Regions from separate parts of the Pandoraea vervacti genome, predicted to be linked through region 3. Evidence: predicted binding sites of a transcription regulator. Region 3 holds the regulator's gene; each other region holds the start of a gene.

Region 1 (3,278 bases), 1.6 Mb from region 3:
CGCGTCGCGATGGCCACTGCGGCGCCCGCCATGACGGTGCCGGTTGCACGATTGAGTCGCTTTACTGCGCGTGCCGAACTGAGCAAGCGCCGTGCACGTGCGGCCAGCGCGATGTAGCTCCCGAAGACGATGGCGAGCACCGTCAACGTCACACCCACGACCTCCACGTAACCGAGCGCCGTGACGCGCTCCAGATCGAGCAGGTTAGGCAGCAACGCGAAATAGAACACGACGACCTTTGGGTTACCCATGGTGACGGACAGACCGCCCAGAAACAGGCGCCACGATTTCTCACGCGGCGCGGCCGCCAATGGCTCCGTTGGCGGAATCGCCGGCGCGTTCCACATCTTCCACGCGAGGTAGAGCAGGTACGCCGCGCCTGCGTACTTGATCGCGAGGAACACACCGGAGAACGTATGGGCCAGCGCCGCAACACCGAGCACGGCAAGCGTGAGCCAAACGACGTCCCCGATGGCCACGCCCGCACTGAAGGCGACGGCGCCTTGCGTGCCACGTCCGAGCACGCGCGCCACAATCGCCGCGATGCCCGGGCCCGGCGTGCCGGCCCCGACGAACAAGGCGAGGGCAAAGGTCAACAAATGCGTCCATTCCATCTCGCGTCTCCTCGCGTTGATGATGATCAGACCTGTCCGAAAAGCATCATGCGCCCAGCCAAGGCAACCCGCGGAAGCACCAGCCGCTCACATGCTTGCGGTGACCGGCGCTGTCCTTGTCGCCTTCGAAGCCTTCCAGAATATCGAACGACTGCGTATAGCCCGCTTCGTAGGCAACCTTTGCGGCGGCTTTCGAGCGCGCCGCACTCCGGCACAGAAACAGCAACGGCGTCGTCTTGTCCGGCGTCTGGGACGCAAGCTGTTCGAGAAACTGTTCATTGGGCACGCCGCCCGGGTAGCGAACCCATTCGACATTGGCGTACTGCCCGTCCGGCACCTGGGGGCGCCCGACCCAATCGAGCTCCGCGCGCGTGCGCACGTCGATCAGCCGGACATTCGCGTCGGCCTTGAGCAGTTCCAGCGCTTCTTCCGGCGTGACAGCGCCGGCGTAGGTGAGTTGCCCCGCGGCGCGACGTTGCGTGGCTTGATCGAGGATGGCTTTGGCGCTTGTCATACGGTTGTGATCTCGCTAGTCGATGGTTGTCCTTCATTCTAGCGTGGGCCAAACGCAAGGTGCGTGTTTCGTAGCGTGGCCAGGGATTGGGACTCGTCCGGATATTCTGCGCTTCGCGCACAGCCGGGCGTGTGTGACGCATTATGTCGGTGCAGCGCGGCGCACAAGTTAGGGTCACGTCGCCGAGAAAAATGCACTCAAAAGGTGCATAATCCATCAATGCACCAATTTGGCGATGTTTTGGCGCAATTCGCACCGAAATGGAGAATTGACGCCCACGAGCGGGAATTCGGTACTACGCGCACCAGAATCGATTATTTCCTTAGAAATCAGTGGGCGAGGGTGAGATGCGGCAGGAAGTCGTGCGGCTGGCACGCTTCCTGCTTATCAACGACGAATCCGAACACGGAGTTCGTTAAGAGGGTGCGGCGACGCAGGCGATGAGCGCCAGCAGCGCCAGATTGAATCTTTCGGGAGATAGCATGAGCAAATCTGTGGCAGATGTGATGAACCTGGTTAAGGAAGAAGACGTCAAGTTCGTCGACTTCCGCTTTACGGACACGCGCGGCAAAGAGCAGCACGTCTCGGTGCCCGTGTCGCACTTCGACGCCGACAAGTTCGAGAGCGGTCACGCTTTCGACGGTTCGTCGATTGCTGGCTGGAAGGGCATCGAAGCCTCGGACATGCTGCTGGTGCCGGACGCCAACACCGCTTACATCGATCCGTTCTATGAAGAAAGCACGCTGGTGCTGACCTGCGACGTGATCGAACCGGCCGATGGCAAGGGTTACGACCGCGATCCGCGCTCCATCGCCAAGCGCGCTGAAGCCTACCTGAAGAGCACGGGCCTGGGCGACACCGCCTTCTTCGGTCCGGAACCGGAATTCTTCATTTTCGACTCGGTCCAGTGGAATACGGACATGTCGGGCACGTTCGTGAAGATCAATTCGGAAGAAGCCCCGTGGTCGTCGTCGAAGGACTTCGAAGGCGGCAACACCGGCCACCGTCCGGGCACGAAGGGCGGTTACTTCCCGGTCGCGCCGGTCGATACGTTCCAGGACATGCGCTCGGAGATGTGCCTGTTGCTCGAACAACTGGGCGTGCCGGTCGAAGTGCACCACCACGAAGTCGCTGGCCAGGGCCAGAACGAAATCGGCACGAAGTTCTCGACGCTCGTCGAGCGCGCCGACTGGACGCAGATCCTGAAGTACGTCGTGCATAACGTCGCCCACAGCTACGGCAAGACGGCTACGTTCATGCCGAAGCCGATCGTTGGCGACAACGGCTCGGGCATGCACATCCACCAGTCGATCTGGAAGGATGGTCAGAACCTGTTCGCCGGCAATGGCTACGGCGGTCTGTCGGAATTCGCGCTGTACTACATCGGCGGCATCATCAAGCACGCCCGCGCCCTGAACGCGATCGTGAACCCGTCGACGAACTCGTACAAGCGTCTCGTGCCGCACTTCGAAGCCCCGGTGAAGCTGGCCTACTCGGCGCGCAACCGTTCGGCCTCGATCCGTATTCCGTACGTTGCCAACCCGAAGGGCCGCCGCATCGAAGCGCGCTTCCCGGACCCGATGGCCAACCCGTACCTGGCTTTCTCGGCCATGCTGATGGCCGGTCTGGACGGCGTGCAGAACAAGATTCATCCGGGCGAAGCCGCCGACAAGAACCTGTACGACCTGCCGCCGGAAGAGGATGCAAAGATCCCGACCGTGTGTGCAAGCCTCGAACAGGCGCTGGAGTACCTGAACGAAGACCGCGAGTTCCTGACCCGTGGCGGCGTGTTCACGGACGGCATGCTCGATTCGTACATCGCACTCAAGACGGACGAAGCTCGCCGCGTGGCCATGACCACGCACCCGCTCGAGTTCGAAATGTACTACTCGCTGTAATCGAACGCCGCGCAGGGAATGCGCCGGCATGACGGAACGCCAGCGGCCGACCGTCATGCACGACAAGCACGGGGGATGGCCGCGGCCGTCCCCCTTTTTTATCCGTCGCACCAAATGGTCATGCATTCCCCTCTGGCTTCCCGTTTCCCGTCATGGCAGTGCGAAGCTGTCACGAACTTATCGCCTCGAACCTAGATGAAAAGTGTCCGCGCTGGTGAGAAAGGGCAGACGAAGCGAGCCGCGCACGCTGCC
Region 2 (3,278 bases), 1.9 Mb from region 3:
TTTCCCAAAGCTCAGTGGTCAGTGTGCCGCGCACGGCACGCGCGTTTTCCCGGGCGGCGGCCAGGCAGCACGCGATGCTCGACGGGTTGTCCCGATCGCGCACGACGAAGTCGAGAACGTTGGCGCGCGTGGCGCGTGCATGCTTGCGATCGAAGGCGGGCTCCAGTTCGGAGATGCGCAAGGTGGCGCGCCAGCCCGCCTCGTTTTCGATGTGGCCGGCAAGCGCATGCGCCATGTCGGTGTCGTCTTCGTCGTCGACGGCTTCCATGGCCGCCTGCGGCAGCAACAGGTTTTGCAGATTCACGTCGAGCAGACGCGCAGTATTCTCCGCCCGCTCCATGTAGCGGGCCATCCAGAACAAGTGGTCGGCGGTACGGCTGAGCATGATGGCTTCCCGATGGTTTTCGTTGTCTCTGGCCGGACGTCCGTTATTTCTCCAGCACCCAGGTATCTTTCGTTCCTCCCCCCTGCGAGGAGTTGACGACGAGCGAACCCTCGGTGAGCGCAACGCGCGTGAGTCCGCCCGGCACCATCGTCACGCCTTTGCCGGACGACAGTACGAACGGACGCAGATCGATATGCCTCGGTGCGATGCCCGCTTCGACGAAGGTCGGGCATGCCGACAGCGCCAGCGTGGGCTGCGCGATATAACCATCGGGTCTGGCGATGAGTCGTTGGCGGAAGGCCTCGATCTCGGCTTTGGTCGACGCCGGTCCCACCAGCATGCCGTAGCCGCCGGCGCCGTGGACTTCCTTGACGACAAGTTCACCGAGGTTATCGAGCGTGTAGGCGAGATCGTCGGGACGACGGCACTGGTAGGTCGGCACGTTGTTCAGAATGGGCTTCTCGCCAAGGTAGAACTCGATCATGTCGGGCACGAACGGGTAAATGGACTTGTCGTCGGCAACGCCGGTGCCAATCGCGTTGGCCAACGTGACACGCCCCGCCCGATAGACGCTCAGCAGGCCTGGCACCCCGAGCGTGGAGTCCGCGCGAAAGGCCAGCGGGTCCAGAAAATCATCGTCGATACGTCGGTAAATGACGTCCACGCGCTTGGGGCCGTTGGTGGTGCGCATGTAGACGAGGTTGTCCTCGACGAACAGGTCTTGCCCTTCGACAAGCTCGATACCCATTTGCTGCGCGAGGAACGCATGCTCGAAATAGGCCGAGTTGTAGATGCCCGGCGTCATGACGACGACCGTGGGATCGTCGACGCCCATCGGGGCTACCGCGCGAAGGTTGTCCAGCAACAGGTCGGGATAGTGTTCGACCGGTGCGATGCGGTTTCTGGCAAATAGCTCCGGGAATAGCCGCATCATCATCTTGCGGTTCTCCAGCATGTACGACACGCCGGACGGCACGCGCAGGTTGTCCTCCAGAACGTAGAACACGCCGTCATCGCCCGTGCCCGCCCTGACGACGTCCACGCCCGCAATATGGGAATAAATGTCGCCGGGAACGTCCACGCCCTGCATCTCCGGACGGTACTGTGCGTTCTTGAGCACCTGCTCCGCCGGAATGACGCCCGCGCGAAGAATGTTCTGATCGTGATAAACGTCGTGGATGAATTTGTTCAGGGCTTCGACGCGTTGACGCAACCCCGTTTGCAAGGTCTGCCATTCATGCGCCGGAATGATTCGGGGAATCAGGTCGAAGGGAATGAGACGTTCCGTTCCCGCTTCGTTTCCATACACGGCAAACGTGATGCCGACCCGCCGGAACGCCAGATCGGCCTCGGCGCGCTTGTGGTGCAGGACATCGTCCGTCTGACATCGGAGCCAATCGTCAAACCGCCGGTAGTGCGAGCGCGTCGCCCCTGTGATGCTCGCCATCTCGTTGTAGCTCTCGACCATACGCTTCTCCGCAGATTGCCGTGTCGAGATCGAGCAATATCCATGCCCGAGCTGTTGTCACCCTTTGCGCACGTTTTCGGTGCGACGCGCCTGACAAGCCTCCCCTGCACCGCCAAAACGCCCGCGATGCACCCAATCGCGCCGTCAAAGACGCACCACTTCGGTGATTCGAAGTATAGGAGCTGTTTTTTGGCGAAGACGCTTGTGTTTACCCCGGTTGGCGTGCGACCGCAGCATCCGCCAACCGTGCCCTGCCTGGTGTCCTGCTTCATGTCCTGCCTCGCGCGCTCGCCCGTTTTGCCTCCGCAAAGGAAAAACGCCGGGCTTGTGCCCGGCGCTCTCTATTCCTGCCCCGTCTGCCTTCTCTGCCTTGTCTACCTTGTCTGCTCCGTCCGCTCCGGCTGAATCACGCCGCTTTCGGTCTGGCCTGTACGGCGTCCAGTTCGGCCTGCGTGAGCCAGTACGTCGAGGGCAGATCCAGTTCGTCGCAGTTGTGCCCGTCGCCGCCCCGATCCACGACGATGAAGTCGCTCACCTCGTGCAACGCGAGCAGCGGGTGGTGCCACACGCCCCTGGCGTAGTTCACACCCTGCCAGCCATCCGAGACGAACGCGCGGATCCGGCTCACGTCCAGCTCGCCCGCGGGCGCAACGACGACCAGATACGGCGTGGTCTTCAATGGGATGAACGCCTGACTGCCCAGCGGGTGACGCTCCAGCATCTTCACCTCGTACGGCAGCTGCCGCGGCTGACCTCGGAAGACGTTGACCAGCGTGCGCCCGCCCTCCGGGCCCAGGTCCACCGTCGCCAGATCGTGGAATCGCTCGGTCGTGCCGCCATTGATCGCGAAATGCTTCGCCCCTGCCAACTCGATCACGTCGCCGAACGGCGCAAATGCCTCGCGCGTGAGTCGCTCGATCTTCAATGCCGGTGATGCCGTATCGGACATATCGCACATATCGCGCACATCGCGCATACCCTGCTCCTTTTTTGCCTTGTTCGTTGCGCCCCCTCGCGCCGCGCGTCGATCGTCTGTCGTCGACTGCGAGAGGGCGTAGTGCTGCCACTTTCCTGCTATTTGCCTGCTAATTCCGCCATGCGGCTTATGCCGTCTTCTCGCTCAGGCGCCCCCACAGCCGCAGACGCGACACCCCGCCATCCGGAATGATGTTGAAGCGGATGTGCGTGATCGCGCCCAGCTTCTGCACCGGCTCGTCGAAAGTGAATTGCCTGTCCATCGCGAGCTTTTGCTCCGGCAGCAACACGGGCCAGAACATCGACTGCGTGATGAGCGACTGCTCGGTGCCGCCCGTGACGAACGCGGCCTGAATCGAGCAGCGGTCCGGGAAGTTGCCCTTGAAGTGCGCCGTGTCGACTTCGATCTTGCTGATCTCGCCCGGCTGCGCGAGCGCGATGATGGCCCAG
Region 3 (3,278 bases):
GGAAGCGTCGGTGTTTCGCAAGCTCACGGTCGAGGACAACATTCGCGCCGTGCTCGAATTGCAGCTCGATGCGCAAGGCAAACCGCTCAAGCGCGAAGAAATCGAGCGCCGCATCGAGTCACTGCTCGACGAGCTCCAGGTCAGCCATCTGCGTGAGAATCCTGCGATGTCGCTCTCCGGGGGCGAGCGGCGCCGCGTGGAAATCGCCCGCGCGCTCGCCACGCAACCGCGTTTTATTTTGCTCGACGAACCGTTCGCGGGCGTGGACCCGATCGCCGTGCTGGAAATCCAGCGGATCGTGCGCTTCCTGAAGGACCGTGGCATCGGTGTCCTGATTACCGACCACAACGTGCGCGAGACGCTCGGTATCTGCGATCACGCCTACATCATCAGCGAAGGCTCGGTGCTCGCCGCCGGCACGCCTGACCAGATCGTCGCCGACGAAAGCGTCCGTCGCGTGTATCTGGGCGAAAATTTCCGGATGTAAAGCAAATTTTACGCATGTAAACCCTGCCACCGATAGGAGGCAGGGCCGGTTCCGTTGGCGTGACAAAGCCTCTACAATGAAGGCGAGACACGCTATGAAACCCACTCTTCAACTCCGCACCTCGCAGCACCTGACCCTCACGCCTCAGTTGCAGCAATCGATCCGGTTGCTGCAACTGTCTACGCTCGAACTCCAACAGGAAGTCGAACACGCGCTCACCCAGAACCCGATGCTCGAACGCGAGGACGATTGGCTCGCTGGCTCGGTTCGGGTCGGCACCGACGGGTCGCTGCGCAACGAACGGAGCACGTCGTCCAGCAGTTCGAACGATAGCGGCGAGTCGACCAACGGCCGCGACGAGGCCCGCGAACTCGATGGCGAAGCCCGCTTCGACGACAACGCCCAGGACACCGGCGGCGACTGGAGCCTGAACGACTTCGCCCGCTCGGGCAGTGCGTCGGATGACGACGACAACGCCCGCCCCCAGTTGCACGTCGATCACCCCAACCTGCGTGAACACCTGCTCGCGCAATTACGCCTGACCAAAGCCAGCCCGCGCGATCGTGCGCTGGTGGAATTCCTGATCGAATCGCTCGACGAAGACGGCTACCTCGGCTCCCTGCTCGACGAGATTCAGGCGGAGATGCCTGAGGAACTGGCGCTGGAGACCGAAGAGATCAACGCGGCGCTCGCGTTGCTGCAAAGCTTCGACCCCGCAGGCGTGGGTGCCCGCAGCCCGGCCGAATGCCTTCGTCTGCAACTGCAGCGTCTGCCGGCCAGCAATGTGCGCACGTTGTCGCTGCGTATCGTCACCGATCACCTGGAATTGCTCGCCGCACGCGATTACACGCGTCTGCGCCGCCTGCTGGGGGTGAGCGAAGACGCGCTGCGTGCCGCGCACCAGTTGATCCGCTCCCTTGACCCATTCCCGGGCGCCGCCTACGGCTCGCCGCAGGCCGACTACGTCGTGCCCGACGTGCTCGTACGCAAGCAGGGGACCGGCTGGACGGCCGAGCTCAATCCGGAGGTCATGCCGCGCCTGCGCATCAACGAAATGTATGCGCGAATCCTCCGAAACAACCGGAACGATCCGGGCACCGGCAACCTCCAACAGCAATTGCAGGAAGCCCGCTGGCTGATCAAGAACATTCAGCAGCGCTTCGACACGATCCTGCGGGTCGCGCAGGCGATTGTCGAGCGTCAAAAGAACTTCTTCACGCATGGTGAAATCGGCATGCGGCCCTTGGTTTTACGCGAGATTGCTGATACGCTGGGTTTACATGAATCCACGATTTCACGGGTGACGACGAGTAAGTACATGCTCACTCCATTTGGAACCTTCGAGCTCAAGTACTTCTTCGGATCGCACGTGGCAACGGAAGCCGGAGGCGCTGCGTCATCGACCGCTATCCGCGCACTCATCAAGCAACTCATAGGAGCAGAAGACCCGCAGAGCCCCCTTTCCGATAGCCGTATCGCGGAACTGCTGGCAGAGCAAGGTTTTGTGGTGGCGCGGCGAACGGTCGCGAAGTACCGCGAGGCCATGCGAATCCCCGCAGTGAACTTGCGCAAATCTTTGTAGGACAGTCCTGGTGCGCCATGTTGGCCGCTGGGGCATCACGCCGCAGTGCGACATTGCGTCACGTCAATGGCTCGCGCTCCTGCCAGCCAGCGTCAACGTCGACGCGGCCTGCACTTCGGCATTTCAGCAAGGAGAGCAGCTATGAATCTTCAGATCAGTGGACATCATCTCGAAGTCACCGCATCACTGAAAGAATATGTCGTCAACAAGCTCGAACGCGTGTTGCGCCATTTCGATCAGGTCATCAGCGTCGAGGTGATCCTTTCTGTCGACAAGTCCAAGGAGAAGGCGGGACGCCAGAACGCGAGCGTCACGGTCAATCTCAAGGGCAAGGAGATTTTCGTCGAGAAGTGTGACGAAAATATGTATGCCGCCATCGACAAGCTGATCGACATGCTCGACCGCAAGGTAATGCAATACAAGGATAAGGTTCAGGATCACGGTCGCGAGGCGATCAAGCACCACCAGCCTCCTCCTGAGGCGGAGCCGCTGCAATAAGGCTGTTCCGGCGTGGTAGTCGCATCGACTGACACTGACGAAAAGCCGTAAGGAACCACCCGAGCGTTTATCCGTCTTTCGTAAGTCTGGCATCACCCACCGCGGGGCCGTTGAACGGCCCCTTTTGTATGGTTCGGCCCAGTTCCGTGTCTCGCCGCGAGCACGGCGGCGGGTGGTCTATAATGCGAGGTCAATCGGGGGTTGGAGGGCGACTAAGCGTTCGCCCGCATTACAAGATGAATCGTTTATTCAAACTCTTACCTGAGTCCAACATCCTGCTTGGACTGTCCGTCACCAGCAAGAAGCGCGTCTTCGAGCAAGCCGGCCTTCTCTTCGAGAACAATGCCGCGCTCTCCCGCGCTACGGTCACCGACAACCTGTTCGCCCGCGAGCGTCTGGGTTCGACCGGACTCGGCGAAGGGGTGGCGATTCCGCACGGGCGTATCAAGGGCCTGAAACACCCGATGGCTGCGTTCATTCGCCTCGAAGACGCCATTCCCTTCGAGGCCCCTGACGGCCAGCCCGTCTCCCTGCTGTTTTTCCTACTGGTGCCCGAACAGGCGACCCAGCAACATCTCGAGATCCTGTCCGAAATTGCGCAGTTGCTCTCCGACCGTACGATGCGCGAGACATTGATCAATGCGCCGAGCGCCGCCGAGATCCATACCGCGCTCGCGAACTGGCAGCCCTGAGCGGCCCGGGCGGCCCGGG

What was found. The regulator sigma-54, encoded in region 3, starts transcription at its own class of promoters, with help from an activator protein. The targets are predictions, from matches to a motif close to TGGCANGNAANCTGCTTT.
Region 1: a site for sigma-54 is predicted at 1,498-1,515, ahead of glnA (type I glutamate--ammonia ligase). Genes of this name have one in related genera too.
Region 2: a site for sigma-54 is predicted at 1,884-1,901, ahead of UC34_RS11285 (circularly permuted type 2 ATP-grasp protein). Genes of this name have one in related genera too.

Annotation. Positions count from the first base shown of each region.
Region 1 is NZ_CP010897.2:2,258,883-2,262,160, forward strand. It holds gene UC34_RS10280 (LysE family translocator) at 1-614, opposite strand, end outside; gene UC34_RS10285 (rhodanese-like domain-containing protein) at 661-1,128, opposite strand; gene glnA (type I glutamate--ammonia ligase) at 1,611-3,026, shown strand.
Region 2 is NZ_CP010897.2:2,491,401-2,494,678, reverse strand. It holds gene UC34_RS11290 (alpha-E domain-containing protein) at 1-385, opposite strand, end outside; gene UC34_RS11285 (circularly permuted type 2 ATP-grasp protein) at 429-1,853, opposite strand; gene UC34_RS11280 (ureidoglycolate lyase) at 2,260-2,829, opposite strand; gene alc (allantoicase) at 2,957-3,278, opposite strand, start outside.
Region 3 is NZ_CP010897.2:628,215-631,492, reverse strand. It holds gene lptB (LPS export ABC transporter ATP-binding protein) at 1-487, shown strand, start outside; gene UC34_RS02865 (RNA polymerase factor sigma-54) at 582-2,069, shown strand; gene hpf (ribosome hibernation-promoting factor, HPF/YfiA family) at 2,211-2,567, shown strand; gene ptsN (PTS IIA-like nitrogen regulatory protein PtsN) at 2,750-3,259, shown strand.